DNA from 4 places in the Metabacillus sp. cB07 genome. Region 1 is predicted to be linked to each of the others. Evidence: riboswitches for the same ligand, from Rfam matches in the RefSeq annotation. Region 1 holds a riboswitch; each other region holds the start of a gene.
What was found. Region 1 has a riboswitch for S-adenosylmethionine ahead of JOJ89_RS17975 (methionine ABC transporter ATP-binding protein). Riboswitches for the same ligand answer to the same signal wherever they lie in the genome.
Positions count from the first base shown of each region.

Region 2: another riboswitch for S-adenosylmethionine. It lies ahead of JOJ89_RS09095 (YezD family protein); the one in region 1 lies ahead of JOJ89_RS17975 (methionine ABC transporter ATP-binding protein).
Region 3: another riboswitch for S-adenosylmethionine. It lies ahead of JOJ89_RS04800 (bifunctional homocysteine S-methyltransferase/methylenetetrahydrofolate reductase); the one in region 1 lies ahead of JOJ89_RS17975 (methionine ABC transporter ATP-binding protein).
Region 4: another riboswitch for S-adenosylmethionine. It lies ahead of JOJ89_RS04685 (MetQ/NlpA family ABC transporter substrate-binding protein); the one in region 1 lies ahead of JOJ89_RS17975 (methionine ABC transporter ATP-binding protein).

Region 1 is NZ_CP069296.1:3,499,523-3,507,175, forward strand. It holds gene sufD (Fe-S cluster assembly protein SufD) at 1-905, opposite strand, end outside; gene sufC (Fe-S cluster assembly ATPase SufC) at 923-1,708, opposite strand; gene JOJ89_RS17955 (YuzK family famiily protein) at 1,878-2,048, opposite strand; gene JOJ89_RS17960 (carboxymuconolactone decarboxylase family protein) at 2,245-2,616, opposite strand; gene JOJ89_RS17965 (MetQ/NlpA family ABC transporter substrate-binding protein) at 3,386-4,213, opposite strand; gene JOJ89_RS17970 (methionine ABC transporter permease) at 4,228-4,884, opposite strand; gene JOJ89_RS17975 (methionine ABC transporter ATP-binding protein) at 4,877-5,902, opposite strand; SAM riboswitch class I at 6,031-6,137, opposite strand; gene JOJ89_RS17980 (O-acetylhomoserine aminocarboxypropyltransferase/cysteine synthase family protein) at 6,357-7,653, opposite strand, start outside.
Region 2 is NZ_CP069296.1:1,812,670-1,820,322, reverse strand. It holds gene JOJ89_RS09125 (sirohydrochlorin chelatase) at 1-397, opposite strand, end outside; gene cobA (uroporphyrinogen-III C-methyltransferase) at 399-1,172, opposite strand; gene cysC (adenylyl-sulfate kinase) at 1,286-1,879, opposite strand; gene sat (sulfate adenylyltransferase) at 1,896-3,035, opposite strand; gene JOJ89_RS09105 (sulfate permease) at 3,078-4,100, opposite strand; gene JOJ89_RS09100 (phosphoadenylyl-sulfate reductase) at 4,155-4,856, opposite strand; gene JOJ89_RS09095 (YezD family protein) at 4,960-5,103, opposite strand; SAM riboswitch class I at 5,168-5,273, opposite strand; gene JOJ89_RS09090 (hypothetical protein) at 5,427-5,705, shown strand; gene pyrE (orotate phosphoribosyltransferase) at 5,740-6,372, opposite strand; gene pyrF (orotidine-5'-phosphate decarboxylase) at 6,369-7,088, opposite strand; gene JOJ89_RS09075 (dihydroorotate dehydrogenase) at 7,057-7,653, opposite strand, start outside.
Region 3 is NZ_CP069296.1:961,948-969,600, reverse strand. It holds gene JOJ89_RS04820 (BMP family lipoprotein) at 1-647, opposite strand, end outside; gene JOJ89_RS04815 (nuclease-related domain-containing protein) at 1,402-2,307, opposite strand; gene JOJ89_RS04810 (CvfB family protein) at 2,451-3,308, opposite strand; gene JOJ89_RS04805 (YajQ family cyclic di-GMP-binding protein) at 3,408-3,899, shown strand; SAM riboswitch class I at 4,060-4,160, shown strand; gene JOJ89_RS04800 (bifunctional homocysteine S-methyltransferase/methylenetetrahydrofolate reductase) at 4,246-6,099, shown strand; gene metH (methionine synthase) at 6,092-7,653, shown strand, end outside.
Region 4 is NZ_CP069296.1:926,904-934,556, reverse strand. It holds gene JOJ89_RS04705 (carotenoid biosynthesis protein) at 1-23, shown strand, start outside; gene JOJ89_RS04700 (lysophospholipid acyltransferase family protein) at 16-675, shown strand; gene JOJ89_RS04695 (phytoene desaturase family protein) at 694-2,172, shown strand; gene JOJ89_RS04690 (protein adenylyltransferase SelO) at 2,233-3,687, opposite strand; gene JOJ89_RS04685 (MetQ/NlpA family ABC transporter substrate-binding protein) at 3,815-4,630, opposite strand; SAM riboswitch class I at 4,699-4,805, opposite strand; gene JOJ89_RS04680 (phytoene/squalene synthase family protein) at 4,951-5,784, opposite strand; gene JOJ89_RS04675 (phytoene desaturase family protein) at 5,777-7,252, opposite strand; gene JOJ89_RS04670 (phytoene desaturase family protein) at 7,249-7,653, opposite strand, start outside.

The sequences.
Region 1 (7,653 bases):
TTAGTCGTAAAGTTCTGAGTTTGCGATCCGCGGCCGACTACAACTGATTTTGTGTCGCCGTAAGATCCGTCACCCATAAGGTTTGTCGTATTCTCAGAAATTGTGTTTCCGTCGTTCATCAAGCCGAGAGCCCACTCGATACGGCCATCGCGACCTGCAGTTCCGCGGCGGTTTACATATGTTGTAACACCTTTATTCAAGTGATCAACAGCACCGTACGTTACTTTTGCGTTTGAGTTTGCGAAAACTTCTGTCACGATGTTGAAAATTGCTCCTTCAGTCTCCGTTACAGAAATATAGTTCTCAACATACGTTACTGAGCTGTTGTTATCTGCTACTACGATTACATGGTTGAAAAGAGTCGTAGCCGGATTCTCGTGAACATAAACAGCTTGAAGAGGTGCAGCAACTTCGACATTTTCAGGCACATATACGAACACTCCGCCGTTCATCAAAGCAGCGTTCAATGCTGTCAGGCGGTGCTCATCTACTTTAACGCCATCTGTCATGAAGTATTTTTGCACAAGCTCTGAATGCTCGCGTGCAGCTGTATGAATATCTGTAAAGATAACGCCCTGGTCTTTCAGCTCCTGTGACAGAGATGAATAGGCAGGTGTTGTATCAAGCTGGATGTACAGATTTTTGTTCTCTTCTTCAAGGTCGATAAGAGATTTTACTTCTTCATGCAGACTGTCAAGTGACGTAAGCTTTTCGCTTTTCACTGCATGAGTTTTAAACTCAGTGAAGTTCCATTTGTCAATCTTTGTTTTATCCGGCTTTGGCATAGAAAGGTCTTCAGCTTTTGCAAGAGCCTGTAAGCGCAGTTCTGTTAGCCATTCCGGTTCGCCAAGTTCTTTTGAAAAGCCGGCGACATAGTCATGGTTGAATGTTGTCTCTACTGTCATCTTAATCCCCCTAACGCTTACGCTTCTTGACCAACAGTTTCGTCTTCGATGCCAAGCTCTTGTTTAATCCAGTCATATCCTTCTGCTTCAAGGCGCTGAGAAAGCTCAGGACCGCCTGATTTTACAATTCGTCCCTGCATCATAACGTGCACATGATCAGGTGTGATGTAGTTAAGCAGGCGCTGATAGTGAGTGATGATCAGGCAGCCGAACTCTTCAGAACGCATTTGGTTGATACCTTTTGAAACGACTTTAAGAGCGTCGATATCAAGTCCTGAGTCAATTTCATCAAGAATGGCAATCTTAGGCTCGATCATCATTAATTGAAGAATTTCGTTGCGTTTTTTCTCACCGCCAGAAAAACCTTCGTTCAGGTAGCGCTGTGCCATATCAGGATCCATTTCAAGGAATTCCATGTTTGAATCCATTTTGCGGATGAATTTCATTAATGAAATTTCTTCGCCTTCTTCTTTGCGTGCATTAATAGAAGAACGAAGGAAGTCCGCATTTGTTACACCGCTGATTTCGCTTGGATACTGCATTGCAAGGAACAGACCTGCGCGTGCGCGCTCATCAACTTCCATCTCAAGCACGTCTTCACCGTCAAGAGTGATGCTGCCTTTTGTTACTTCGTACTTAGGGTGCCCCATAATTGCTGATGAAAGCGTAGATTTACCAGTACCATTCGGTCCCATGATTGCGTGGAACTCTCCGCCTTTTATTTCAAGGTTTACACCTTTCAAAATCTCTTTTCCGTCGATTTCCACATGTAAATCTTTAATCACTAATGTTGATCCTGCCATAACTGCTTATACCTCCAATAATCTATAAGATCTGAATTTAATCATTCTCAATTTATTCTCATTCTAATTTTATAACAAATGAAAAGTGAATACAACTTTTTCGGAGGCTGATCCAATTTGCCGCAACCTAAAAGGAACCAGCCTGCGGCTGATTCCTTTTATCCATAGTCTATCCATTCATTTTCCGGTCAAGTTCCGCAAACAGCTGTTTGCTTTTCTGATAGTCCTCTTCACGATTCTTTTCTACTTCCATACGCTTCTCATGGTTTCTGCTGTACACTGCGTACCCCATTTTGTGGGACTGCATAAGAGCCTTTTCCATTTCAGTCGTGTAATTCAAATCAAGCTTCTGCTGACTTGCGTAGATAATGAATCATCCTCTCAGGTTTTGTAAAAACGATACTACTATCGTAATACCCCTTGTAAAAAAGTTCAAACCTGCTGAGAAGGGATAAGAATGAGTGACATACATACAGAGCTCTTCACTGCTCGAAGCAGGCAGAATTTAAAAAGATGCTCTCGTTTCCTTCTGTTTGCTACTGTTTCAGCTGGTTGAGTTCTGTGATGCACTCCTCCTGAACAAGCGTAACAGACTGGCTCATGGCGGCTCCTCCGCCGAATGCAGCCGTCACCCCTACGGTTTCGAGAATTTCCTGTTCGCTCGCTCCCTGATCAAGGCAGCCCTTCGTATGATAAATGATACAGTATTCATCCTGGGAGTAAATACTGATTCCAAGGGCAATCAGCTGCTTTTCTTTTTGGGAGAGAGTCCCTTCTTTAAAGCATTCCTGTGTAAATTCATTATAAAGGTGAGCAAGTTCAGGCATTTTTTCTGTAAAAATGCCAAGGCCTTCTTTGTAGTCGTGCAAAGCTGCTTCGCTTGAGTTTCTCGGTTCAAAATGCTGCATACTGTTCAGCTCCATTCCTAAGATTCAACACCGTTAGTATGCAGAAAAGGGGTCCAGAGTATGCGGAAAAATAAAGGATGCAGCAGCAGCTTATTTGGTTTGGAGTGACTGTTTTCTTCTATATAATATTGATTGTTGTTTGAGGAGGAATTTTCTTTCTAATTTATTTTGCAGTGGTACCCGTTCCCTTTCGCTCCGGGAACTTGCTTTCCGCGGGGAGTGCCTGAAGCTTCCTCGCTGCGCTTGCGAGATCTTCAGTGCCCTCTTCATCCCGCAGGAGTCAAGTTCCCTCCGCTGCAGTGCACTGGAGTTTAGCGACGCCACAAACAGGAAGCATTCTCCGCTCGTCTTGACCCTTTAGCTCTCGTGAATCGTGACCCCGCCGAAAGTGTTCCAAACATGGGTTAGCAGCACTAACTCGGTGCGGGGACACGACGAAAGTGTTCTAATCATGAGTTAGCAGCACTAACTCGGTGCAGGGACACGACGAAAATGTTCTAATCATGAGTTAGCAGCACTAACTTGGTGCAGGGACACGACGAAAATGTTCTAATCATGAGTTAGCAGCACTAACTCGGTGCGGGGACACGACGAAAGTGTTCTAATCACCGCTTTTGATGGTTCTAAATTCTGCAATAAGTGCCATCAAATTATAATCTGCCTTAAGGGTCATATCTGTATGATCCTTTACCTCCCCCACCTAAGATGTGCCTTCACAAGAAAAAAACCCGAACTGATTCCAGTTCGGATTTTCCAAAGGCCGTGCAAATTATTTACCGTCTACAGGCACAACTGCACCTTCGTATTTTTCTTCGATGAACTTTTGAATTTCTTCTGAGTGAAGAACTTCTACAAGCGCTTTGATCTCTTCTTTGTTTTCGTCGCCTTTGCGGACAGTGATGATATTTACGTACGGTGAATCTGATCCTTCAAGGGCAATTGCATCTTTTTGAGGGTTTAGTCCTGCGCCGATTGCATAGTTCGTGTTGATCAGAACAGCATCGCCTTCGTCGTTGTTGTAAGCCTGAGGAAGGATGCTTGCTTCTACATCAGCTTTGAACTTCAGGTTCTTTTTGTTTTCATCGATGTCGTCGACAGTCGCAGTTGTTTTGTCGACTCCTTCTTTAATTGTGATCAGGCCTTCTTTTTCAAGGAGGGAAAGCATGCGTCCGTGATCAGCAACAGAGTTGCTCATAATGATTGTTCCGCCTTCAGGAATATCTTCAAGCGATTTATGTTTTTTAGAATATACACCGATCGGCTCGATGTGGATTCCGCCTGCATTCACAAAATCATAGTCCTTGTTTTCAGCCATTTGTGACTCAAGGTACGGGATATGCTGGAAGTAGTTTGCATCAATTTCTTCACTTGCAAGTGATTTGTTCGGCAGAATGTAATCCTGGAAAGGAACGATATCAAGCTCGATTCCCTTTTCTTCAAGTAAAGGCTGTGCTTCTTCTAAAATTTCAGCGTGAGGAACATTTGATGCTCCGATTTTCAGAGTCTTTGTTTCCTCTCCGCCACCGTCACCGCCGCCGCAGGCAGCAAGAGCGAAAGCAGATGTAGCAAAAACAGCACTTAATAGTAATTTTTTCATGGTGAATATCCTCCCTAACGTTTATCTAATTTTGATGTTATTAAATCTCCAATAAATTGGATTATGAAGACAATGACTAATATTAAAATAGTTGCAATCATCGTTACAGCATTATTGTTCCTCTGGAAGCCTTCCAAAAAGGCAAGATTTCCAAGGCCTCCTGCACCAACTACCCCAGCCATGGCTGTGTAGCCCACAAGAGCGATAGCCGTTACTGTAATGCCGGAGATTAAAGCAGGTGATGATTCAGGAATCAGGACCTTCCAGATAATCGTAGATGTTTTAGCACCCATTGATCTGGCCGCTTCAATGACTCCTTTATCAATTTCACGGAGTGCAATTTCAACCATTCGGGCATAAAACGGAGCAGCTCCGATGATTAATGCCGGCAGTGCCGCCTTTGCACCAAGGAACGTGTCAAGAATGGCCTTGGTAAAAGGAATCAGCAAAATGATCAGCAGGATAAACGGAATCGATCTAAAAATGTTTACAAATGCAGATATGATGACATTAACCGGCTTGTTTTCCCAAATACCGCCTCTGGATGTAAGGAAGAGCAGCAATCCGAGGATGATGCCCAGCACGAATGTCGCTGCCACGGAAAAGGCAGTCATGAACAAGGTTTCACTGGTTGCTTCCCAAACGTTTTCCCATCTCACGTTTTCAAACATTTGAAATCACCTCCGCCTCGACCTCTTGGCTGCGGATGTAGGCCATCGCTCTTTCAAGCTCAGCCTGTTCGCCGTCCATGTGGATAAACAGTGTACCGTAAGATCCGCTTTGAGTCTGCGAAATTTTCCCCTGAAGAATGTTCACCTGAATCGGATGGTTCCGGATCAGGTTCGTAATAAGGGGATTTTCAGTTGAGTCACCTACAAATGTCAGCTGAATAACCATGCCCTGCTTATATTTCTCAAGGATCAGCTCCATTGTTTCCTGCGTGTCGTCCGGCTCTGTAATTTGTTTCACAAAGCGCTTTGTGATGGCCTGCTGAGGCCTTCTGAATACGTCTAGCACTTCACCCTGCTCGACAATTTTTCCGCTTTCCATCACTGCCACACGGTGGCAGATTTTTCGGATAACATGCATTTCGTGGGTAATCAGAACAATCGTCAGTCCTAACCGTTCGTTAATGTCAACAAGCAGGTCAAGAATGGAATCGGTTGTCTGCGGGTCAAGTGCTGATGTTGCCTCGTCACATAGCAGGACTTTTGGATTGTTGGCAAGGGCTCTCGCAATTCCGACCCTCTGCTTTTGCCCTCCGCTCAGCTGGGAAGGATAGGAGTCTTCCCGGCCTTCGAGCCCGACAAGCTTGATCAGCTCTTCTACCCGTTTAGCCCGCTGCTCGCTTTTTATCCCGGCAATCTCAAGCGGAAACGCAATATTTTCACGGACAGTTCTTGACCAAAGCAAATTGAAATGCTGGAAAATCATGCTGATTTCCTGCCGCGCTTTTCTAAGATCGCTGCCGCTGATTTTATCGATGCCCTGGCCTGCCACCTGAATGGAGCCTTCCGTTGGTTTTTCAAGTCCGTTCAGCAGGCGGATAAGTGAACTTTTCCCGGCGCCGCTATAACCGATAATTCCGAAAATTTCACCTTTGTTTATGTCCAGATTGACGGAATCAACAGCCGTGACACGGCCATTCTTCGTCTGAAAGACTTTTCGCACGTCCTTTAGCGTAATCATGAATTCACCTTCTTCCAAAATTCCACTCACTAACATTTTGCTCTATATGGCATTGCTTCATGTTTTTTCTGAAAACAAAAATGCCTTTCTGCAGAAATGAGCAGAAAGGCATATGTGAAAAAACCTTTCTCTCATCTTTCAAAGCTGCAAGCTTTGAGTGAATTGGCACCTTTTCAACAATGTTGACGGTTGCCGGGCTTCATAGGGCACTTCCCTCCACCTCTCTGGATAAGAGACTAACATTTATTAAATTGACTGTATATTTAGTGAGTTTATAGTACGAGAGTGATTCTATCATGCAACAAAAGTACGTGTCAAGAACAAAAGCGCAAGCGCCTTGGTCAGATCCGATAGGCAGATAAGAATCCGGCGAAAAAGTCCGGGTTTGACTTTTTTGACGGATTTGTTCTGACAGAGGATTTAGGCGCTGGAGCTGGACGAGGATAACCTTGTCTTATCGTGCCGTCGATTCTGTCAGTGACCTTACGCCGACAGCCTTCTCAATTGCCTGCTCCAAGTCTTCGAGAAGGTCGTCTATATGTTCAATTCCAACAGAGAGCCTGATTAAATCCTCCGTTACGCCTGATTTTCTTAAGCCCTCAGCGTCAAGCTGCTGGTGTGTCGTGCTGGCAGGATGGATGATGAGGCTCTTTGCATCCCCTACATTCGCAACGTGTGACCACAGCTCTGCAGAGTTGATCACTTTAGCCCCTGCTTCGCGTCCGCCTTCAATGCCGAATACGACAACTGCGCCTGCTCCCTCAGGCAAGTATTTCTCAGCAAGAGCCTGGTCCGGATGCTTTGAATCTTCAGGATAAAGAACCCATTTCACTGCAGGATGTCCGTTCAGATAGTCTACAACCTTCCTCGTATTCGAGATATGCTCTTTCATTCTGACGTGCAGCGTTTCAAGACCGAGGTTAAATTGAAAAGCATTAAACGGGCTTAGAGCAGGCCCAAGATCCCTCAGCAGCTGCACCCTCGCTTTTACAATATAAGCTGCTTCCGGAAGGGCTTCCGCATAAACCAGGTTATGATAGCTTGGATCAGGTGTGGTGAAACCTGGGAATTTTCTGCTGTTCCAGTCGAATTTCCCTCCATCTACAATGATGCCGCCAAGCGTTGTGCCATTTCCAAGCAGCCACTTTGTCGCAGAATGAACAACGATATCAGCACCGTGTTCAAGGGGACGGCACAAATACGGCGTGGCGAATGTGTTATCTACAATCAGCGGAATGCCGGCCTCATGAGCAATTTTTGCAACAGCTTCGATATCAAGCACTTGAAGACTCGGGTTGCCGATTGTCTCGGCAAAAATGGCTTTCGTTTTTTCTGTGATCGCGCTTCTGAAATTTTCTGGGTTCTCCGGATTAACAAATGTGGTTTCAATGCCGTATTTTGGCAAAGTTGTCTGGAAAAGATTATAGGTCCCCCCGTAGAGACTGGACGCAGACACGATTTCATCGCCGGCACCGGCAATGTTCAGAATCGAAAGGGTGATGGCAGCCATACCGCTTGCTACTGCAAGACTTCCGACACCGCCTTCTAGTTCAGCAATGCGCTCCTCAAGGACGGAGGAAGTCGGATTATGTATACGAGTGTAAATGTACCCCTGTTCTTTTAATGCAAATAAGTTTGAAGCGTGCTCAGTGTCATTGAAAACGTATGCATTAGACTGGTAAATCGGAACAGATCTGGCACCTGTTCCAGGATCAGGCTTAAGCCCTCCATGAATGTTGACGGTCTCCAAA
Region 2 (7,653 bases), 1.7 Mb from region 1:
CGACAATGACGATGAGCGATCCGGGACCCGGATTTCCCTGTTCCGTTACTCGCTTGAGCACACTCTCAGCCAGTTTTTCATGAACGCCGATTGGTTTTCCGTACGTTACCTCAACATGCGGGAAAAGCGATGCGGCTTCTTTCACTTCTTTTGGTATATCCTCTTTCGCATGAGCGGCCGTCAGCAAAAGCAGGGGCACTACCGCGATTTTTTCAGCCCCTTTTCTGACGCATGCAGCGAATCCTTCTTCAATCGAGGGCTCGGCCAGTTCAAGAAAGCAAATTTCCTGAATATCCGCTTCGATGTGCGGCTGGATCCGCCTGATAAAGGAGACAGCCTCATCACAGGCCTGTCTGATCCGGCTGCCGTGGCAGACATATAGAACAGCCTGTTTCATCCTAAAGCACCCCGCTGATGGCAGCTTTAGAGGCTTTTTCCTCAAACCAGCTGATTTTTTCGCGGTAGCGGACAACTTCTCCGATGATGATCATGCTGGGGTTCGTGATTTTTTCAGTTCTGGCAATCTCTGCAATCGTTTCAAGCGTTCCGGTTACAGTCTTCTGAACGTCAGTCGTTCCCCAGTGAACAAGCGCAGCAGGGGTATCTTTGGACTTTCCGTTTTTCAGCAGCTGCTCCTGAATATAGGGCAGATTCCCCACTCCCATATAAATTGCAAGTGTATCAATCCCTTTTGCAAGACTTGCCCATTTTTGCTCTTCTTTTTCATCATTTTTATGGTGCCCTGCAACGAAGGCAACGCTTGCGCTCACATCACGGTGTGTGACGGGAATCCCTGCATATGCAGCAGCAGCTATTCCCGATGTGATGCCGGGTACAATTTCAAACGGGATGCCGTGTTTGACAAGGGCTTCCGCTTCTTCTGCACCCCGGCCGAACACAAACGGATCTCCGCCTTTCAGACGGGTGACGGTTTTTCCGCTTTTAGCGTAGCGGACAAGAAAATGATTGATTGTTTCCTGCTTCATTAAGTGATAATCTGGCAGCTTTCCGCAGTAAATAAGGTCTGCACCTTCTTTTGCATAGGAAAGCAATTCTTTGTTCACAAGTCGGTCATATAAAATGACATCGGCCTTTTGAATGCATTTAACAGCCTTTAACGTGATCAGTTCAGGATCACCAGGTCCTGCACCTACTAAATAAACATTCCCCATTGATAGACTCTCCTTACTTATATGAAAACTGCCTCGCTGCGTTCGGCGTGTGATGTAGTGATTCTTACAGTCTACTATATCAGGAAAACGGAGCATTTTTTAGAATATTTTTGTTAAATCAAGCCTCTTTCAATCAAAGCTTTTGTCAGCTGTTTGACACACTCTTCTACTGAGTGCTTTTCGGTGTCCATAATGATTTCGGGATGAAGAGGTTCCTCGTACGGGGCGCTGATTCCCGTAAAGTTCTTAATCTCTTCATTTCTCGCTTTTTTATAAAGACCTTTAGGATCACGCTTCTCGCATTCTTCAACAGAACATTTCACATAGACCTCAAGAAATTCATTCTCTCCGACAAGCGATCTGACAAGATCTCGGTCAGCGCGGTAGGGTGAAATAAACGCCGTCAGGACAATCTGCCCGCTTTCCACAAACAGCTTTGAAACCTCGCCGATCCGGCGGATGTTTTCTTTGCGGTCTTCTTCACCGAAGCCAAGATCACTGTTCAGTCCATGTCTCACGTTGTCTCCATCCAGCACAAATGACTGGGCGCCGCGGTCGAACAATGTCCGTGCAAATGCGTTTGCGACAGAAGACTTGCCTGAAGCAGACAGCCCTGTAAACCAGAGGATAAAGCTTTGATGCTTATTTTTATTATGCCGTTCTTCTTTTGCGATAGATGCTTGATGCCATACGATATTGCTGCTCATCATTGTTTCTCCCTTCTTACGAAACGACTTCTTTTTTTAGTCCGCTGATCAATACTTCAATCACTTCAGGCCTGCTGAATGTGCTTGGCGGCACTTCGCCGTTTCTCAGCATCTGTCTGACCTTTGTGCCTGAGAGAATGACGTGATCTGCGCTGTCATGAGGGCACGTTTTCGTTGTAGCCATACTTTCGCATTTGCTGCAGTAGAAGCTGTGGTCGAATTTCATCGGCTTAATGCCAAGCTCCGCTTCTTCAAATTGGTCAAATATCTTCTGAGCATCATATGTGCCGTAATAATCACCGACGCCTGCATGATCTCTTCCGACAATAAAATGAGTGCATCCATAATTTTTGCGGACAAGCGCGTGGAAAATCGCTTCTCTTGGTCCTGCATATCTCATCGCAGCAGGGAAAACGCCAAGCTCCACTCGTTCTTCCGGATAGTAGTTTTTAAGCAATACTTCATAGCTCTCCATGCGGATTTCTGCTGAAATATCATCAGATTTCGTTTCGCCGACAAGAGGATTCAGAAACAATCCGTCAACTGTTTTAAGGGCAGCTTTCTGGATGTATTCATGTGCTCTGTGCACAGGATTTCTTGTCTGGAAGCCGACTACGGTTTTCCAATCTTTGCTTTTAAAAATCGCTCTTGTTTCTGATGGATCAAACGTATATTCTTTAAACGGCTTATCGGGACGCTTGATCAGAGTGATTTTGCCTCCTGCATAGATGTCTTCTCTTTCATGCAGTTTTTTCACTCCGGGATGGGCGAGATCCGCTGTTCCGTAAACATTGATCGCTTCATTCGTTTTATCCGGCTCATAGAGATCTTCGATTTCAATCAGCCCATACACTTCGCCGCCATACTGAAGCTTTGCTTTTTCTCCTGTCTTCAGCGACGCTGCTGTTTCTCTTGAAACCGGAAGCGTGATCGGAATGCTCCAGACCGTGCCGTCTGCAAGTCTCATGCTGCTGACTACACTTTCATAATCCTCTTGTGTTAAAAAACCCGTAAGCGGGCTGTAGGCTCCGATTCCGATCAATTCCAGATCGCTGAGAGCCATTGCATCGATTTCGATCACCTGATCGATTTCATGTGCAGTGACTTCAGGATTGTATACATCAACTAATACTCCACCATGCGGATGTAAACTCATTTATTTTTCCTCCTAAACTGACCTTTTTAATTGGTTTTAACGTTAAATGCCTCCGCCTTCTTCATGCACGGCACGCTTTTCATCCTTTATCGCCTTCATCAGGCTCAGTGCACCTAGGGTTGCCAGCATGACACTCAGAAGAACGATAAGGGAGTACATATCCTTTTCCAAAAACAGTTTGACAAGCATATACGATATGGCAAGTGAAAACAGCGGTGAAACAATCCAGATTCGGATGATTTTCTTCACAATGTGCTTTTGAAGAATCTCGCTTCCGCTTTTCGCCATTCCAAGTCCGATAATAGCTGATGAGGTCACCTGAGTCAGAGGGACGGGAAGTCCGAAAATGGAACTGGCAATCACAAGTCCTGCTCCTGTACCGGAAATCAGAATGCCTTCAGGCTTTGAATACCGGGTAATTTTCTTACCGTTTGTTTCAAGCACTTTTTTGCCGAGAAAAATCGCTCCAAGAGCAACAAATGCTCCTCCGAGCAGGGTCCCGTCCGGCACCGAAATCAGGCCGGCCCCGACAAGCGGCCCCACTGCGTTTGCCACATTGTTCATTCCAGCTGAGAAAGCCTCGAAAAATCCGGCCAGTATCAGGATGCCTGTAAGGAGCGGACGGTCTTTAAAGAACGGTTTATGCTGCACTTTATAAAGCCCTTTGCCGAACAGCCAGGCAATTCCGAAAGCTGCGACAGGAACAATCACCCAGAACATCATGATAATCATCAGTGATTTAATAAATAGGATCTGATAGGCAATTCCCACTCCCACAACGGCTCCAACCGTCACCTCGCTTGTTGAAAGCGGGATTCCCAGCAGGTTTGCAAGAAACAGCGAGCTTGTCGCAGACAAAATAATGATCAGAACAACTTTCACATCAATGATATCCTGCGGAATAATTCCGGCACTTATTGTCTTAACAACCTCTCCCCCGCCAAGATACGCGCCTGCAAAAACACCGATGGCGCATATAAATAGGGCATGCCGGGCTTTCGGAACTGCACCGGAACCGTAAGCTACTCCCATGGAAGCAGCGGCCCCGCTCGCTCCAATATTCATGGCGAAAAAGAGACTGATGGCAAGCGCACCCAGTTCAAGCACGGCAATCCCTCCTTATCCATGCAGGCCGCATTCTGTTTTGCCCTGGCCGCTCCATCTGCCTGAGCGCAGATCATCTGCACTGAACGCAGGCTGCGTGCAGTGGAAACAGCCGATGCTAGGATATCCCTGATCATGGAGCGGATTATAAGGGAGGTCATTTTTATGAACATAGCGCCAGACATCTTTCCACGTCCAGTGAATGAGAGGACAGACTTTTACCGACTGAAACTTGTCGTCTTTATTGATAAATTGCACATGTTTCCTTGTTTCAGACTGCTCTCTCCGAAGCCCTGAAATCCACGCTTCTGACTGAGAGAGTGTTTCATTCAGCGGCTGAAGCTTTCTGATTGCACAGCATTGATTCGGATTTGTTTCCCACAGCTTATCTCCATGCTGTTCAGCTTGTTCTGCAAGGGTAAGGGCAGGTTTTTTCATCGTGATTCGGAGCTTGGGATACTTTTCTTTTACACGTTCAATGGTTTCATATGTTTCCTTGAAATGAACATCTGTATCAAGAAACACAATCGACGCATCCGGTTTTACTTTTGAAATCAGGTCAATGAGAACCATGCCCTCAATGCCAAAGCTGCAGGCATAGACAATCTCTTCGCCGTAATGGCCGTAAGCCCACTTCAGCACATTCAATGCGCCGCTGTACCCGTCGTCTGTTTCAAAAGTCTGTTCTTGCTCATGCCATGTTTTGTATGTCAGCATGCTGATCTTCTCCTCACTTTTCAGGTCCCGCACAAAAAGCTTTTACCATCAGGACAGGAGCCCGCTTTTGTCAAAACGCCTCCGGTTTGTCCGGTCAGCATCCTCATTTCATTCTGATTTTTTCATTTTTCTCAAGCTGAATCACTTTTCCGTCCTGAACGATCAATGTCACAGAACCATAGCTCATTGTGTTCAGCATTTCCTTAAGCCTGTCGATGACCGCGTCAAGTTGTTGATCAGTACCCACAGTGGTCCCCCGTTTCTTACCCATTAAAAAAAGCCTTCCGGTTTGAAAGACTGTTCAGGCATCAACCTTATCTTCCAAAATGGGTTTCATTTTGCTGGATGTAGCACCTTGCACGCATGCAGGTTGCCGGGCTTCACCGGGCCAGTTCCCTCCGCCTCTCTGGATAAGTTTATTATATTTTTCTAAATTTTATCACAATTGAAGACTATGTCAATCATAGTTTTTCTATCGGAATTAAAAAACATCTCTTTTTTTAGAACTAATTATAAAAAAGTGCTAGATTAACAGGGTTTGAATAAGGTGTACTAAAGTTCGTCCGGGAGGTGGGAGTTATTTTTCATTTATTAAGTGCAGCTGTCTTTTTTTATGCTTTAGGCGGATTTTCATTAGCTTATGCGGCAATGGAGATTGATGACCCAGCCATTTTTGAAAAAATGAAAGAGGAACGAGGAGTGATGAAGTGTTTCGGGGTGATCGGTTTTGCGGGATTTAAACTCAGCGGGAAATGGCTGCCTGCACCCTGGCAGAAAAAAGGATTCAGAATTGGCTTTTTGCTGATCAGCACACTGGCTTTTTCCGGCAGCATGCTGATATGGAAATAAAAAAGGCATCAGCTCTTCCTGATGCCTTTTCTCTTTATACGTTCAGCCATTCTTCTGAAGAGGGATTTTCACGCCATTTCTTCAGCTTGGCTAAGTCTTCTTTTTGAATGGAGCCTTTTTTCAGAGCTGTTTCAATCAGAGATGAATAGTCCGTCAGTGATACGGAATGAATGCCTTCTTCCTCAAGCATCTCTGTCCCTTTTTGCAGTTCATATGTGAAAATGGATACAGCGCCGATCACTTCGCATCCGGCTTCTCTCAGAGCTTTAACGGCCGTGATGACGCTTCCTCCGGTTGAAATCAAATCCTCCACTACTACCACTTTCTGTCCTTCCCGGATCTTTCCTTCAATCTGATTGCCCTTTCCGTGACCCTTTGGCTTGCTTCTCACATAGGACATCGGCAGATTCAGAAGATCACTTACCCATGCAGCATGAGGAATTCCTGCAGTAGCCGTGCCTGCTATCATTTCAGCTTGGGGATAATGCTCTCTGATCAGAGCGGACAGACCTTCTGCAATGTTTTTTCTTACTTCCGGATAAGAAAGCGTGAGGCGGTTATCACAGTAGATCGGTGATTTGAGCCCGCTTGACCAGGTAAACGGATCATTCGGGCTAAGGAATACAGCTTCGATTGTCAGCAGTTGTTCGGCAATTTGATGGTTCATACAGGCAGTCCCTCCCAGGCGTTTTTCATTTCAGTATAGGCGGCAAGCGGATCCGGTGCTTTGGTGATGCTCCGTCCGACCACAATTCCGGTTGACCCAAGCTCTCTCGCTTTTTCAGGAGTTGCCACCCTGACCTGGTCATTTACTGCATCTCCGCTCATGCGTATGCCGGGTGTTACGGTCATAAACGAGGCTGGAAGCTCGCTGTAGATGCGGGGCACCTCCAGAGAAGAGCAGACAATACCGTCAAGGCCGCTTTTCGCCGCAAGCTTAGCGTAGCTTAGCACCGTATCATCAAGGCTTTTGCTGATCAGCAATTCGTTCTTCAGCATCTCTTGCGATGTGCTTGTCAGCTGAGTGACAGCAATGCAGGCGGGACGCTTGGACCCTGCAGGTGTTCCGGCCTCAAGACCTTCCATTGCAGATTCCATCATGGCACTGCCGCCGGCAGCATGCACATTGACAAGATTGACTCCGAGTCCGGCAAGACCCCTCATCGCTTTTTTCACTGTTTCCGGAATATCATGGAGCTTAAGATCAAGGAAAATCTCATGTCCGTCTGATTTCAGCTGATCTATGATTGCAGGACCTTCCCGGTAAAAGAGCTCCATGCCTACTTTTACATACAGCTTCTGTCCGGACATCTTTTTTAGGAATTCTCCTGTTTCCGAAGCATCCTTAAAATCAAGCGCGATAATCAGCGGTCTCTCGTTCATGCTTATAGCTCCTTCCGATGCATTCTGTAATGTGGTCAAACCCGTACTTTTTAAGTACATGAGGCAGTTCTTCAATGATTTCAGGGCAGACAAACGGATTCACAAAGTTGGCTGTTCCTACGGCTACGGCGCTTGCTCCAGCGTACATGAATTCAAGAACGTCCTCTGCTGTCTGAACACCGCCCATGCCGATAATCGGAATAGATACAGCCTGGCTGACTTCATGAATCATGCGGATGGCTACCGGTTTGATCGCTGGGCCGGATAAGCCGCCTGTGCGGTTTGCAAGAACCGGCTTTCCTGTTTTCAAATCCAGCCTCATTCCGATTAGCGTGTTGATCATCGTTAATCCATCTGCTCCAGCCGCTTCGATGGCTTTGGCAATTTCAGTGATATTGCTGACGTTCGGTGACAGCTTGACATAAACAGGCACCTCTGACACAGCTTTTACTGCGCGCGTAAGGGAAGCTGCCATCTCAGGGTTTGTACCGAATGCAATTCCTCCGGTTTTAACATTCGGACAGGAAATGTTCAGTTCAAGCGCGTGGACATTTTTCGCCTTGCT
Region 3 (7,653 bases), 1.6 Mb from region 1:
GCATAAAGCACATCCGCCTTTCTTTTAATCATGCTGTTTGCCATTACCCCTCCCTTGATGTCATTGCCGAAGTCATTTGCATACTCCGTGTAGATAACAATCTCAGGCTTGATCGTTCTTGCCCCTTCTGCAAATCCGTCAGCGAACTTGTTTATAAGCGGAACATCAGCGCCGCCAATAAATCCGATTGTATTTGTTTTAGAAGCCATCGCTGCAACAACTCCGGCAAGAAAGCTCCCTTCATCTTCTTTAAACGTTACCGAGGTAATATTCTCAGACTCAGAAACCGCATCAATCAGCAAAAACTGCTGATCCGGATACTTCTTTGCCGCTTTTTCCAAATCTTCCTGAACCATAAACCCAAGTCCAACGACAAGATCATTCCCCTCTTCAACAAGCTCAGTGATCCCTTTTTCATAACTGCCCGTTTTTTCGAGCTCACGGTAATCAAACAAAATCCCAAGTTCATCACGGGACTTGACCAGACCCGCAAACGCCGAATCACTGAAGGACTGATCCCCAAGCCCCACATCCGAGAGCATAATCCCCACTTTTATTTTTTGATCCGCGCTGCTGACTGCCTCACTCTTTCCGCACCCGGCGGCAAGCAGCATGCAGGACGCTATCATGATCAGTATTTTTTTCATTGATGTCTCTCTCCTTAAAAAGTTCTACTAGGAGGTTATCGACGGGTTTTGGGGAAAGTTTATTTTTTTGGGGGGAGTGGAGATTTTTATGGGTAGTATTGAGTGGTGGTATTTTTTAGTGGCACTTACCTCTGAGTTTGGAACTATCAAACGGTGGATTTTACTTTTTGATGGCACTTATCTACGAGATTGGAACCATCAAACGGAGGATTTTCTGTTTTGATGGCACTTATCTACGTGATCGGAACCATCAAGCGGTGGATTTTCTGTTTTGACGGTACTTATCTACGTGATCGGAACCATCAAACGGAGGATTTTCTGTTTTGATGGTACTTATCTACGTGATCGGAACCATCAAACGGAGGATTTTCTGTTTTGATGGCACTTATCTACGAGATTGGAACCATCAAATGGAGGATTTTCTGTTTTGATGGCACTTATCTCCGTGATTGGAACCATCAAACTAAGGATTTTCTGTTTTGATGGTACTTATCTCTGTGATCGGAACCATCAAGCGGTGGATTTTCTTTTTTGATGGCACTTATCTCTGTAATCGGAACCATCAAACGGAGGATTTTCTTTTTTGATGGCACTTATCTCCGTGATCGGAACCATCAAACTAAGGATTTCCTGTTTTGATATCACTTATCTACGAGATCGGAACCATCAAGCAGCGGATTTTCTGTTTTGGTAGCACTTATCTCCGTGATCGGAACCATCAAACGGAAAAATCCTTTTTTCAATGTCACTAATCTTATTTATCTACAAAGTGAGATGACCTCCCGCGCCCTATGTGTTTAAAATGCGCGAACAGAATCTTTCGTATTGTCTTTTTCGATAAAACAAACTTACACCATTCATGTATCTGATCTGTAGTGATCCTCTTTTCCGGGAAGAGAAGCCTGAATTCTCCTATTGCCCGTAATACTGCAGGTAGAAGCGGTTCGGTTGTTTTACAATTAGAGCATATAAAATTCCTTTTATTAAAGAGGGTATACAGCAATAGACATTGGGGACATATAATACCTTTTTCCAACCCCTCAAACCCATACCCCGGCAGCTGCAAAAACGGATATTCTTCCACGTGCGATTCCAACAGTTTTTTGGCTAGCATGTCATGAAAGCCTGTTAATCTGCCCCGCTTTTGATTGAGTTTTTCCGCAAAGCGGTTCAGCTGGGGATAATAAATGATGGGTTGGTCCATTGGAGCATTGTACAGGTGAAAGTTGGGGTTTACAAAGACGACGAATGGTTCGAGGGGGAACTTAATGGTCTTATCCTGGAGAAGCCGCGTGAGCAAGGCTTCGCTTCTTTTGAGCTGAAGCAAAGGGTTTTTCATTTCTTTTTTGGCCGGGGTGGACCATCTTTCTCCTTCTGCGAAGTAATCACCTTCCGAGTTCTTTACATTGAACACGTACGTTTTATCATGCTTGATAAACAGGGAATCAATTTGTACGAAAGATCCGCCGATTTCAAAGAGCAGATCGCTTAACACTATGCCATCCCCTCCATTCTCCTTAAGCCACTGTTCAAAATACTTTTCTCCCTGGAACCCTTTTTCAAGCTGCCGCAAGCAGATGAGAGCTTCTTCATCCAAAACGGATCTGGCGTTCAAACTCCGGTAAATAAGCAATTCCCTGTTTTCCTTTAAGTCCTTCAACTAATAAACATCCCCTTTCATTTTTCAAGTATCATCATAAGACAATTTCATTTTTTCAAATCCATCATAAAACAATTCCCCTCCTCCCGGCAAAAGCCCAAAATCAAATTTTGCCCATAAAAAAACAGCAAACGCATATGCGCTTACTGTTGTTCTTTTTTAAAATAGGTCCAGCCGTCTTCCTGATAAACCTTGCCTGCTTTCATGAGTGAGCCGAGCGCACGCTTGAATGCACCTTTGCTCATGTTGAAGCGTTCTTTGATGTCATCCGGGTCGCTCTTGTCAAAGAAGGGCATGGCTCCTCCTCTTTCTTCCATGTAATCGCAGATCACTTGTGCATCTTCATCCAATGCCTCATGTTTGAACGGAAGGAGAGAAACGTTAAGGGTGCCATCTTCTTTCACATCAACAACTCGTCCTATTACAAGTTCGCCAAGACGCGGCTCTCTTTTGCGCTGGGAGGAGTGGATGAATCCTTTGTAGCCTTCTTCAGTTATGATGAAAGTTCCTGCAATGATGATTCGGTAGACTCTTCCTGTAACGGCCTGATTGTTCCGGACTCCTTCAGCCGGGACGATGTTTTCCTGCATGACATCTTCCGTTGCAAGCTTTGTGAAAAATCTTCCGTTTTTCGTCACTTTCAGGGAACAGTAGAGTTTGTCGCCTTCTTTTGGCCATACACTGACGTAAGCCGGGAGAATATCGTTGTCGACAAGTGCATCTTTTGAAAGGCCAATGTCGACGAATGCCCCCATGTCTTCCCTGACACTGACTACTTCCACCCATCCGAACCGGTCTTCTGATATCGTCGGCTTTTTCATCGTTGCCGCTAGGCGGTCTTCATGGTCAACAATCAGATACACTTCAACCTCGTCCAATTCTTCAATCGGTTCAGTGATTTCCGTTTTGTGAAGCAGCACTCGGTCTTCTCCATCTGTTAAATAATATCCGTAATCTACTTTTTCATCTATTTTAAGCGTCATAAACGTTCCGGGATTCATTTGTTCGTTCCTTCCTTTGCAGCTGAACTGCCGTTAGTTGTTATATCATGTACATTCTACTATAATCTAAGGATAATACAAACTTTTGGGAGGATTCTTATGGCCAAGGACAGTTCGTTTGATATTGTGTCGAAGGTGGATATGCCTGAGGTAACAAATGCCATCACGATGACGATGAAAGAGATCGGTACACGCTATGATTTTAAAGGAAGCAAAAGCAGCATTACGCTTGAAAAAGAGGAGCTTGTTTTAGTTTCTGATGATGAGTTTAAAATGGATCAGCTGAAGGATGTTTTCATTTCAAAACTGATCAAGCGCAACGTGGCGACGCGCAATATTGACTATGGAAAAATTGAAGGCGCATCAGGCGGGACCATCCGCCAGCGTGCAAAGCTTGTCCAGGGTATTGATAAGGACAATGCGAAAAAGATTAACGCGATCATAAAAAATGCAGGACTTAAAGTGAAAACACAGGTTCAGGATGATCAAGTCCGTGTTACCGGCAAAAGCAAAGACGACCTGCAGCAGGTGATTGCAGCTGTCCGCGGTGCGGATCTGCCGATCGATGTTCAGTTCATTAATTTCAGATAAACGCTTGGACCCAGCAGTTTTTCCTGCTGGGTCTTTTTTTATCCGGACTGGGATAAGAATTCCTCATCAATTCAGAAAACTTTTACTTTTCGCACTTGAATCTCCCGAAAAAAACATGTAAATTAGATATAATATCATTTAGCCAATTTCATATTTTTGATTCTTATCTAGAGAAGCTGAGGGACTGGCCCGTCGAAGCTTCAGCAACCTGGCGCAATCCAAGGTGCTAATTCCAGCGATGCATCCATCGGACGATAAGAAGAAGCCGCGCATACTCAAAAGTCTTCTTCTTGGAAGGCTTTTTTCTTTTTTCCATTATCAGCTGTATTTTAGGAGGTTTATAGCTTTGGCACTTTTAACTGACTTGCAGACAAAAATTCTGATCGGGGACGGAGCAATGGGCACCTTGCTTTATTCCCACGGTGTGGACCGGTGTTTTGAAGAACTGAACCTGTCAAAACCGGATGACATTCTGAATGTTCATAAGGCGTATCTTGATGCCGGCGCTGATGTCATTCAGACAAATACGTACGGGGCCAATTATATCAAGCTGTCCAGATACGGGCTTGAAGATGAGGTGCGCGCCATTAACCGCAAGGCTGTGCAAATTGCAAAGCAAGCTGCGGAAGGCACCTCAGCTTATGTTCTCGGCACAATCGGCGGGGTCCGTGCTTTTAAAAAGGGGGCTTATTCGCCAGAAGACCTGCGGCGAAATTTCAGGGAGCAGCTTTATCTTCTGCTGAACGAAGAACCGGACGGCCTCCTGCTTGAAACGTATTATGATCTTGAAGAAATGAAGACGGTTCTCGAGATTGCAAGAAAAGAAACTGACTTGCCGATCATAACGAACATTTCCCTCCATGAAATCGGCGTTCTCCAGGACGGCACTCCTCTTTCTGACGGTCTGTCCCAGCTTGAGGAACTCGGGGCGAATGTTGTCGGGCTGAACTGCAGGCTTGGGCCGTATCATATGCTCTCATCTCTGGAGGAAGTTCCTCTTCCAGAAAAGGCCTTCCTGTCCGTTTATCCAAACAGCAGCCTCCCGACCATTGAGGAAGGCAGACTTGTTTACGGATCCGGTGAAAAATACTTCGCTGAAAGCGCACTTGCTTTTAGAAACCAGGGTGCGAGATTAATAGGAGGCTGCTGCGGAACGACTCCTGATCATATCAGGGCAATGGCTTCTGCTCTTAAAGGACTGCCTCCGGTGACTGAAAAGAAGGTGAAAGCAAGGAAAGAAGAAATCTCTATTGCCTCAGCTGCAGAGAGAAAGTATCCTCCGCTGCAGGATATTGTCAAAGAAAAACGCTCCATCATTGTAGAGCTTGACCCGCCGAAGAAGCTCGGGATTGATAAATTTTTGAAAGGAGCAAAGGCCCTGCAGGAGGCTGGAATCGATGCCTTAACACTTGCGGATAATTCCCTTGCTTCACCAAGAATCAGCAATGCAGCCATGGGATCCATTGTCCAGCAGACTCACGGGATTCGCTCACTGATTCATATCACCTGCAGAGACCGCAACTTAATCGGACTGCAGTCACATTTAATGGGGCTCCACACTCTTGGCTTAACAGATGTTTTAGCCATAACAGGAGATCCGTCCAAAATCGGGGATTTCCCGGGGGCAACTTCTGTTTATGACCTTTCTTCCTTTGATTTGATCAGTCTGATTAAGCAATTTAATGACGGGCTTTCTTACTCAGGAAAACCGCTTGGCGAAAAGACGAACTTCTCTGTAGCCGCCGCCTTTAACCCAAATGTAAAGTATCTTGATAAAGCCGTTAAAAGGCTCGAGAAAAAAATCGCGTGCGGGGCTGATTATTTTATCTCCCAGCCGATCTATTCCGAAAAACAGCTGATTGATGTCTATGAAGAAACAAAACACTTAACTGTACCCGTCTATATCGGCATTATGCCGCTCACAAGCAGCCGGAATGCTGAATTTATTCATAATGAGATACCTGGCATCACCCTCTCTGACAGCATCCGTGAAAAAATGGCCAATGCCGGAGATGATAAGGAAAAATCCTATCAGGAGGGTCTGGCCATTGCCAAAAACCTGATTGATGCTGCGTTTGATCTGTTCAACGGCATTTACTTGATCACACCGTTTTTGAATTATGAACTGACAGTGGAACTAACGAATTATATCCATAAAAAAGAGTCTGAGGCCACCGAAAGGAAGATTACGCATGTCTGATATAAGAAAACAGCTTGAGAAAAAAATCCTCGTTCTTGACGGGGCGATGGGCACCATGATTCAGGACGCCAATCTTTCTGCAGATGACTTCGGCGGAGAACCTTATGAAGGGTGCAACGAATATTTGACTATAACTGCACCTGAGGTCATTCAATCGATCCATGAAGCTTATCTTGAGGCAAAAGCAGATATTATTGAGACAAATACGTTCGGGGCTACGAAAATCGTCCTGGATGAATACGATCTTGGACACCTTGCCTTTGAACTGAATAAAAAAGCGGCTGAAATTGCGAAAAGAGCAGCTGAAAAATACTCAACACCCGAATGGCCCCGCTTTGTAGCAGGTTCAATGGGACCGACAACAAAAACGCTCTCTGTTACGGGAGGAGCCACATTTGACGAACTGATTGAGAACTATGAAGAACAGACACTGGGACTGCTTGCAGGCGGAGCCGATCTGCTTCTCCTTGAAACGAGCCAGGACCTGCTGAATGTAAAAGCCGGCTTTTTAGGCATCAAGCGTGCGTTTGAGAAGACCGGAAAAGAAATTCCCCTTATGGTATCAGGCACGATTGAGCCAATGGGCACGACTCTTGCCGGCCAGGACATTGAAGCTTTCTTTATTTCTCTTGAACATATGCAGCCTCTTTCTGTCGGCCTGAACTGTGCGACAGGACCTGAGTTTATGACAGACCATATCAGGACGCTGTCTGGAATGGCTCATACAGCCGTCAGCTGTTACCCGAATGCCGGCCTTCCTGATGAGGAAGGAAAATACCATGAATCACCGCGTTCGCTTGCGCAGAAAGTGAAAGGTTTTGCAGAACAGGGCTGGCTCAATATTGTCGGCGGCTGCTGCGGAACCACACCTGCACATATCACGGCTATCGCAGATGCTGTCGGCGCACTGAATCCGCGCACCGTCCCGGAACGTGATCCGGCACATACCGTTTCCGGTATTGATCCGCTTATTTATGACGACTCCATGAGACCCCTGTTTGTCGGGGAACGGACCAATGTCATTGGATCAAGGAAGTTCAAGCGCCTGATTGCCGAGGGGAAATTTGAAGAAGCATCTGAAATTGCAAGAGCACAGGTTAAAAACGGAGCACATGTCATTGATATTTGTCTTGCAGACCCTGACCGCGACGAACTTGAAGATATGGAAGCATTCATAAAAGAAGTGACCAAAAAAGTAAAGGCGCCGCTTGTCATCGATTCAACCGATGAAGCTGTCATTGAAAAAGCACTATCTTATTCCCAGGGAAAAGTCATCATCAACTCGATTAACCTGGAAGACGGCGAAGAGCGCTTTGACGCTGTTGTTCCGCTGATTCATAAATACGGTGCCGCTGTTGTTGTGGGAACTATAGACGAAAAAGGCATGGCTCTTACAGCTGAAGAGAAGCTTGATATTGCGGTCCGTTCATTTGACCTGCTTACTGGAAAGCACGGCCTGAGTCCGTCAGATATTATTTTTGATCCCCTCGTTTTCCCTGTCGGCACAGGAGACGAGCAGTACATTGGTTCTGCTGAAGAAACGATTAAGGGCAT
Region 4 (7,653 bases), 1.6 Mb from region 1:
TAAAGAGGCTCCCTCATGATTGAAGCAGCCAAAAAGCCTTACTTTGAAAAGTTGTTTTCCCTTTATAACAGGCAGCTGTTTAAGCGCCATTTTAACGGGATCTACCTCGATGGTCCCGCCGAGCTGCCGGATCAGGCTATTATCTGCATGAATCACAGTTCGTGGTGGGACGGTCTTCTTCTTTTACACTGCAACCAGGTAAAAATAAAACACGATATTTACATCATGATGCACGAAAAAGGCCTTAAAGAATTTCCTTTTTTTAAAAAGCTCGGCGCGTTTTCTGTTAACCGAGGGAAACCGAAAGACATTGTGCTTTCTCTTCAGTATGCCGGCAGAAAACTGGATGAGGGCAAGTCCGTCTGTCTTTTCCCGCAGGGGGATGAAATGCATCTTGAGAAGCGCCCTCTCGGCTTTTTGCCCGGGGCTATTTCATTGCTTGAGAAACACCCTAACGTACCGGTTCTTCCCGTCATCTTTTACTATTCCTTTGGAGACCGGAAAAAGCAGGATCTTTTCGTCCGGATCTGTCCTCCCATAAGATACAAAGAACTTAAAGGGACATCCCGTAAAGAAAAGAACAGTTGTTTTGAAGAGCTGTTTACAAAAGAACTCGATTCCCTTAGACAGCAGGTCATTGAAAAGAACGTCAGCGGGTTTGAGAATGTGTTATAGAAGAAAGGACGTTTCCCTATGAAAAAAGCAGTCGTCATCGGAGCCGGTCTTGGAGGGCTGTCAGCGGCCATTACTCTTGCAAGCGAAGGCTTTCAGGTGGATGTCGTGGAGAAAAACAGGCATGCAGGCGGAAAGCTGATGCCTGTTTCCCTTTTAGACTATCATTTTGACTTTGGTCCAAATACGATTACCATGCCTCAGGTTTTTGACCGCGTATTTTCAAAGGCAGGCATGAGGATGAGTGACGTTCTGAACATGAAAAAGCTTGATGTTCATACGCGCAACGTATTTAGCGATGGAACGGTCTTTGATTTCACAAGCAATTCCGCATCCATGAAAGAGCAGCTGGAGAAAATCGATCCGTTTGCCGCACAGCATTATGATGAATTTCTAAAAGAAATTACAAGATTGTACAAACTGTCTGAAACGCACTTTTTCCCAAAAATGTTTCAGTCGTTTGCAGACTACCTCTCACCTTCACTTGGAACCGCGCTTCTAAAAGTCCGTCCGCTCGAGTCCATGCATCACTTTTTCAGCCGATATTTTAAAAACCCTGAGCTGATAAAGGCGTTTGACCGGTATGCGACATACATCGGCTCCTCCCCGTATATCTCTCCTGCCACTTTTTCAATGATCGCTTATCTTGAGCTTGTCCAGGGCGTTTTTTACGCAGAAGGCGGGAATGTGAAAATTGCAGAAGGATTTAAAGCAGCCGCAGAAACACTCGGCGTGCGGTTTCATTTTGGGGCGAAGGTAAGCAGGCTCGAAGTGAAAAATAAGAAGGTATCATCTGTTCTGCTTGAAGACGGACAATCTTTTCAAGCGGATGAAGTCATCATGAATGCCGACCTGCTTCAGGCTTATCCTGAACTTGTTGACGAGCAGCACCGTCCGGGATTTAAAGCTTCAAAGCGCGACAGCTACCAGCCGTCCATCTCTGCATTTGTCATTTTGGCCGGCCTGAAAAAAAGACATGGGGAGCTCCTGCACCATAATGTCTATTTCTCCAAGGATTATAAAGAGGAATTTAGTGATCTGTTTTCTGAGCATCGCTACAGCAGCGAACCGACCATCTATATCAGCAATTCCTCGTATACGGACAAAAGCGTATCCCCGTCAGGAGATAATTTGTTCATCTTGGTCAATGCCCCCGCTCTTACAAGAGAGGGCGAGCTTGCTGCCGATGCAGAAGCCTACAAGGAACGGATTTATGGTATTCTGGAGGCAAAAGGACTCGAGATCAGGAGTCAACTAGCCTGTGAAAGGGTCATAACTCCCCTTGAAATCGCAGACACGTTTGGAGCATACCGCGGAGCTCTTTACGGTATTTCAGCCAACAGAAAAATGGATGCCTTTCTCCGCCCTTCCAATTTTTCAAAAGACATCCGCAACCTATCCTTCGTCGGCGGCAGCACCCATCCCGGAGGAGGTTCGCCCATGGTAACCCTGAGCGGATTGAACGTCGGAGAGGCTGTTGCTTCAAGGTACAGAAGCTAAAAAACTGTTTCCCTGAATACGGGAAACAGTTTTTTATTAGCTCGTCACCGCTTTATCATCTCACGTCCCGCAATAAGTCCTGTAAGGCTGATCGTCATTTGGAGGAAGCTTGCAGTATTCTTCCTGTTCCGGGGAGTACGCATAAGGATTTTCCAATACACGCAGCAGCCTCTCAGTCACACTGTAATCTCCATCTGCCGCGGCTGCAAGGGCCTCTTCTACCCGGTGATTACGGGCAATAACGGCAGGGTTGCTGTTTTTCATCAACTGCAGCGAATCCTCTTTTGATTGGTGCTGCCTTCCCAGCCTCTCTTGCCAAAGACGATTCCACTTTCCAAACTCCTCTGATTGAAACAGGGCAGAGTCCCCGTATGATCCAGTCGTTAGCGACCTGAACGAATTTGTGTAATCCGCACGATGCTTCTGCATCATCTTCAGCCATTTCTGAACGAGTGACTCGTCCTCTTCTTCCTGATGAAACAAGCCCAACTTGTCCCTCATTCCATTAAGCCAGTACTGCTTATACAAATCACTGTACCCTGAGAGGGCATCCTGCGCAATCTCAACCGCCTTTTCCTCATCCTCATGAAGCAGCGGCAAAAGCGATTCAGCCAGCCTTGCAAGATTCCAGCCGCCGATGTAAGGCTGGTTTCCGTATGCATAGCGGCCGTTTACATCTATGGAGCTAAACACGGTTTCAGGATTATATGCGTCCATGAAGGCACATGGTCCGTAATCGATGGTTTCTCCGCTGATTGTCATGTTGTCGGTGTTCATGACACCGTGAATGAATCCTGCAAGCTGCCATTTCGCAATAAGTTCAGCCTGCCGGTCAATCACTTTCTTTAAAAAAGACAGATAGGCGTGTTCATTTTCTTCAATCTCCGGATCATGCCGCTTGATTGCATAGTCGGCAAGGGCCTTCAAATCCTCTACGCCTCCCCAGTTAGCCGCATACTGGAAGGTGCCGACCCTAATGTGGCTAGAAGCGATCCGGGTAAGAACCGCACCAGGCAAAAACGATTCCCTGATGACAGGGTCTCCCGTTGTGACCACCGCAAGACTCCGTGTCGTCGGGATGCCAAGACCGTGCATGGCTTCACTGATGATGTACTCCCGAAGCATCGGACCAAGGGCAGCGCGGCCGTCACCTCCCCGGGAGAATTTCGTTCTGCCTCCACCCTTCAGCTGAATATCGATTCTTCTATCATCAGGCGTCAGGTGTTCTCCAATCAGGATCGCACGGCCGTCGCCAAGCATTGTAAAATGGCCGAATTGGTGACCTGCGTATGCTTGTGCAAGCGGCTCTGCACCATCAGGAATCCGGTTTCCTGCAAAAACGGCCGCATCCTTTTTTAATGTGTCAGCATTGAGCCCGAGAGAAGCAGCCAGTTTTTCATTAAATATCACAATTTCAGGAGAACTTGCCGGGGCCGGTTTCTGACTGGCAAAAAAGAGTGACGGAAGACGCATATAGCTGTTGTCAAAGTTCCATCCGCTGATTGAATTTTTCATCCTGTCTCCTTTTCTTTCTTTAGTTGGTTATCTTTTGTTATGACCCAATTATTTCAGAGGAAGCAGAAATACTCAAGGAAAGACGCAAAAAAACAGCCCAAAACGGACTGTTTTCATTCTCCTCTATTTATTTCCCTTCCATCCACTCAGGCTTTCCGAATCCTTTAAAATCTTTGTCTATCGCTTTCTCAAACTCGTCTGATTCAACAACGGCTCTAATATCTTCGGCGATTTCAGAATCTGCGTCTTTTGTGTTCATCACAACACGATTGCGGTGCACGTCATTCATATTCTCCAGAGTCACCGCATCCGCAAGGTCCATTTTAGCCGCAAGGGCAAAGTTCCCCGGCACGGCAGATAGGTCGGCATCTTCTACAGCTCTTGGAAGCTGCGCAGCTTCAATCGGAAGGAACTTCAGTTTTTTAGGATTCTCTGTCACATCTTTTTCAGATACTTGAAGCGGGCTGACCTCTTCATTTAACTGAATCAGTCCTGCGTCCTTCAGAATATGAAGCGCCCTGGCAGCATTCGTCGGATCGTTCGGAATAGCGACTGACGCGCCATCTTTGACTTCATCAATCTTCTTTACCTTGTCTGAGTACAATCCCATTGGAGCCGTCGGCACTGTGATAATTTCCGAAAGTTCCAGTTTGCTTTGCTCAGCAAATGTTTCCATGTAAATTTTGTGCTGAAACAGGTTGGCATCGAGTTCATCATTGCCCAGGGCATTATTGGGCTGAATATAATCGTTGAACTGAACAACCTCAACTTCATATCCCTTTTTTTCAAGACCGGGTTTAATAGCCAGTTCCACCATATCTGTGTAGGGACCGGCTGATGCGCCGATTTTAATTTCTTTTTTCTCTCCGTTTGTTTCTTCTGCGCCGCACGCAGACAGGATTCCCGCTCCTGCTACTAATAATGCCAACACCATTTTCTTCATGTCTTTTTCCCCCTAGATTGAATAAAAAAATTCCTCCTTCATTCAGAAAGAGGAATCGTATGTATGACGACTTATCTTTCAGAATGAAGGACATTCTGCAGGATTTAGCACCGTTCCATTTAAGGAGGTTGCCGGACGTCGCAGGGCCTGTTCCCTCAGTCACTCTTGATAAGCAAGCTATTAAATTGAATAACGTAATCTTATACTGCGTAATGGGTTCTGTCAATCATTATTTTAGAATAATCAAAATAGTGAGATTAACAGACTGCCAAAAAGCACCGTCCCGATGAAGACGGTGCAGCGCTGAGCTGTGTTCAAAATCAGATTTGCGAAAGAATCGCATGTTTTTCTTCACTTGACACAAAATTCCGCTCACCGAACACATTGTAGTCATTCAAGCGGATTTTATTAAGGATTGCACGGTAGAAGTGTCCGGCAGCTTTCACAGGTGCGCGGGAATGCAAAGGATATTCATGCATAGTCAGCATCGCTGTATCGTAATGCTTTTCCGCTTCTGCGGCAAGATGCTCCCACACTCTGATAAATTCAGGGGTTACCTTCTGCTGCTGCAGATCAAATTCGGTCATTTTATGTTTTGCCATTACCTCTTCAGGGACGTAAATGCGGCCGCGTTCGAGATCTTCTCCGATATCCCTGAGGATGTTCGTCAGCTGCATGCCGAGTCCAAGAGCGATAGCCCCTTCGCGAAGAACGTTTGTCTTCTTCGGAGCAAGCACCGGCAAAAGCATGAGGCCGACTGTGCTTGCAACGTGATACGAATAATCAAGCACTTCTTCCATAGACTGATAGCGGATTTTGACAAGATCCATTCCCTGGCCTTTAATCATGTCCCGGAAGGCTTCCACATCCATATCGTAATTGGTGAATGTATCGTGCAGGGCCACCCACATGAAATTATCTTTAGAGTAATCCCCTCTTAGAAAAGAGTCGAATTCAGCCGTGAATTCCATTAACTCTTCACTTGGCCTCTCTCCCTCGTCTACGATGTCATCGACGATTCTGCAGAAGGCGTATACAGCCCACACTGCTTTTCTTTTTTTAGGAGGCAGAAGCGAAAAAGCTTTATAGAAAGTTTTAGAATGATGCCGGATGACTTCTTCACATTGCTGATAGGCCTGTTTTAAATCAACCACTCAGACTCACTCCTTCCCTCTCTTTGTTTTGATGATCGGATAAGATGGCAGAAACCATCAGCTTCGCCCCCTGCATAACGATCGGGATCCCGCCTCCGGGGTGGATCGAAGCTCCTGCTGCATAAACGTTTGTGAGCTTGGATGGTTTAACCTGCGGTCTGAACACGCCGGATTGGAACAAAGTCGGAGCGATGCCGAAGCTTCCTCCCTGAAAGAGTCCTTCCATTTCTTTGTCATCCGGTGTTCTGACTTTTTTCCACTGGATTGACTTTCTGAGACCGGGAAATCCTCTTTCTTCAAGCTGATCAATAACCTTTTCAACAAAACCTTCCTGTTCCCACCAGTTGATCGAGCTGCCTGATGGCACCGGCACAAGTGCGTATAAAACGCCGTGTCCCTCGGGTGCAAGTGAGGAATCGATTACAGAAGGATGAAATGCGTAGATGGAAGGATCTGACGGAACTTCTTTCGTTTCAAAGATTTCTTTCATATGCTGCTGAAAATTCGAGCCCATAAAAAACTGATGCACAGGTGAATCCGTGTAGACTTTGTCCAGTCCGAAGTAAAGCAGAACACAGCTGGATGACGCCGTATAGTTTCTTGCAGGCATTGACTCCTTTGGAATCATCTTTGATGCGCCTGGAAAGTCTCCGTTTAAAACAAAGGCATCCGCCTTGACTTCTTCTCCGTTTACAATCAGAGCTGCTGCTTGCTCTCCCTTTGTTACTACTCTTTCAACAATAGCATTTTTCATCACCTTTACGCCAGAATTTAGAAGGGCGTTTTCAAGAACCGTAACTAGGGATGCATAGCCGCCTTTCAGATAATAAATGCCGTGCTTATGCTCGCTGAATGAAATGAGCGAATAAAGGGCCGGTGAATCAAGCGGATTGCCTCCGATATAAAGTGTCTGCAGGGAATAGGCCTGCCGGATTCTCTCATCCTGAAAATAGGCTTTTAACGAGTTGTTTACAGATTTATAAGCTTTCAGGTGCACGAGCGTTTTCAGGTTGTTGCGCGTCCAGAACGTTCGCTTATCGTGAAAGGATTTCTCGAGAAACTGGTCCTTACCAAGGTTGAAGCGGATTTCCATGTCTTTCATGAACTGAACGAAGCCCTCTTCATTTCCCGGAAAGTTCTCCTTTATCTCCTGGATCTGCCGTTCAATGGAATTATATTTCGTGTACGAAGACCCGTCTTTAAAGTGCAGTTTATAAAGCGGATTGATATTGATTAATTCGTACTGATCACGGCTAATTCCTGCTTCATTCAAAATGGATGTGAGCATTTCCGGCAAAAGAACAATTGTCGGGCCCTCATCAATCCTGTACCCCTGCTCTTCTGTAAAGGCAAGCCTTCCTCCAAGTCTGTCTCTCTTTTCAAACAAACTGACCTCATATCCTTTTTTCCTGAGCATCAGAGCTGAAATAAGCCCGCCAATGCCGCCGCCCGCTATTGCAATTTTCATAGTGCATTCCCCAATTTCTTTTCAGATTTGATTGGTACAGCATGACTGGTTTCGTTCAATATGGCATTGGTCGTGATCCTTGCTGATTCTAGGATGGTTGGAAGCCCGCTGCCCGGATGAGTTCCTCCTCCGACAAGCCAGCAGTTGTTCAGCTCTTCAAATTTGTTATGGGGTCTGAGCACCATCATCTGTGTCAGCTGATGGCCTAAATTAAAGGTTGCTCCTTTATAGACAAGAATGTCTTCTTCCCAGTTCTTCGGCGTAATGATTTTTTCCGTTTCAATATGATTTCTCAAGTTTTTAAACTGCGTTTTCCGTTCAATTGTCTCAAACACCAGTTCCCGGAACTCTTCCTGATGCTGTTCCCAGTCAATATTGCTGAAGTTGTTTGGTACCGGGGC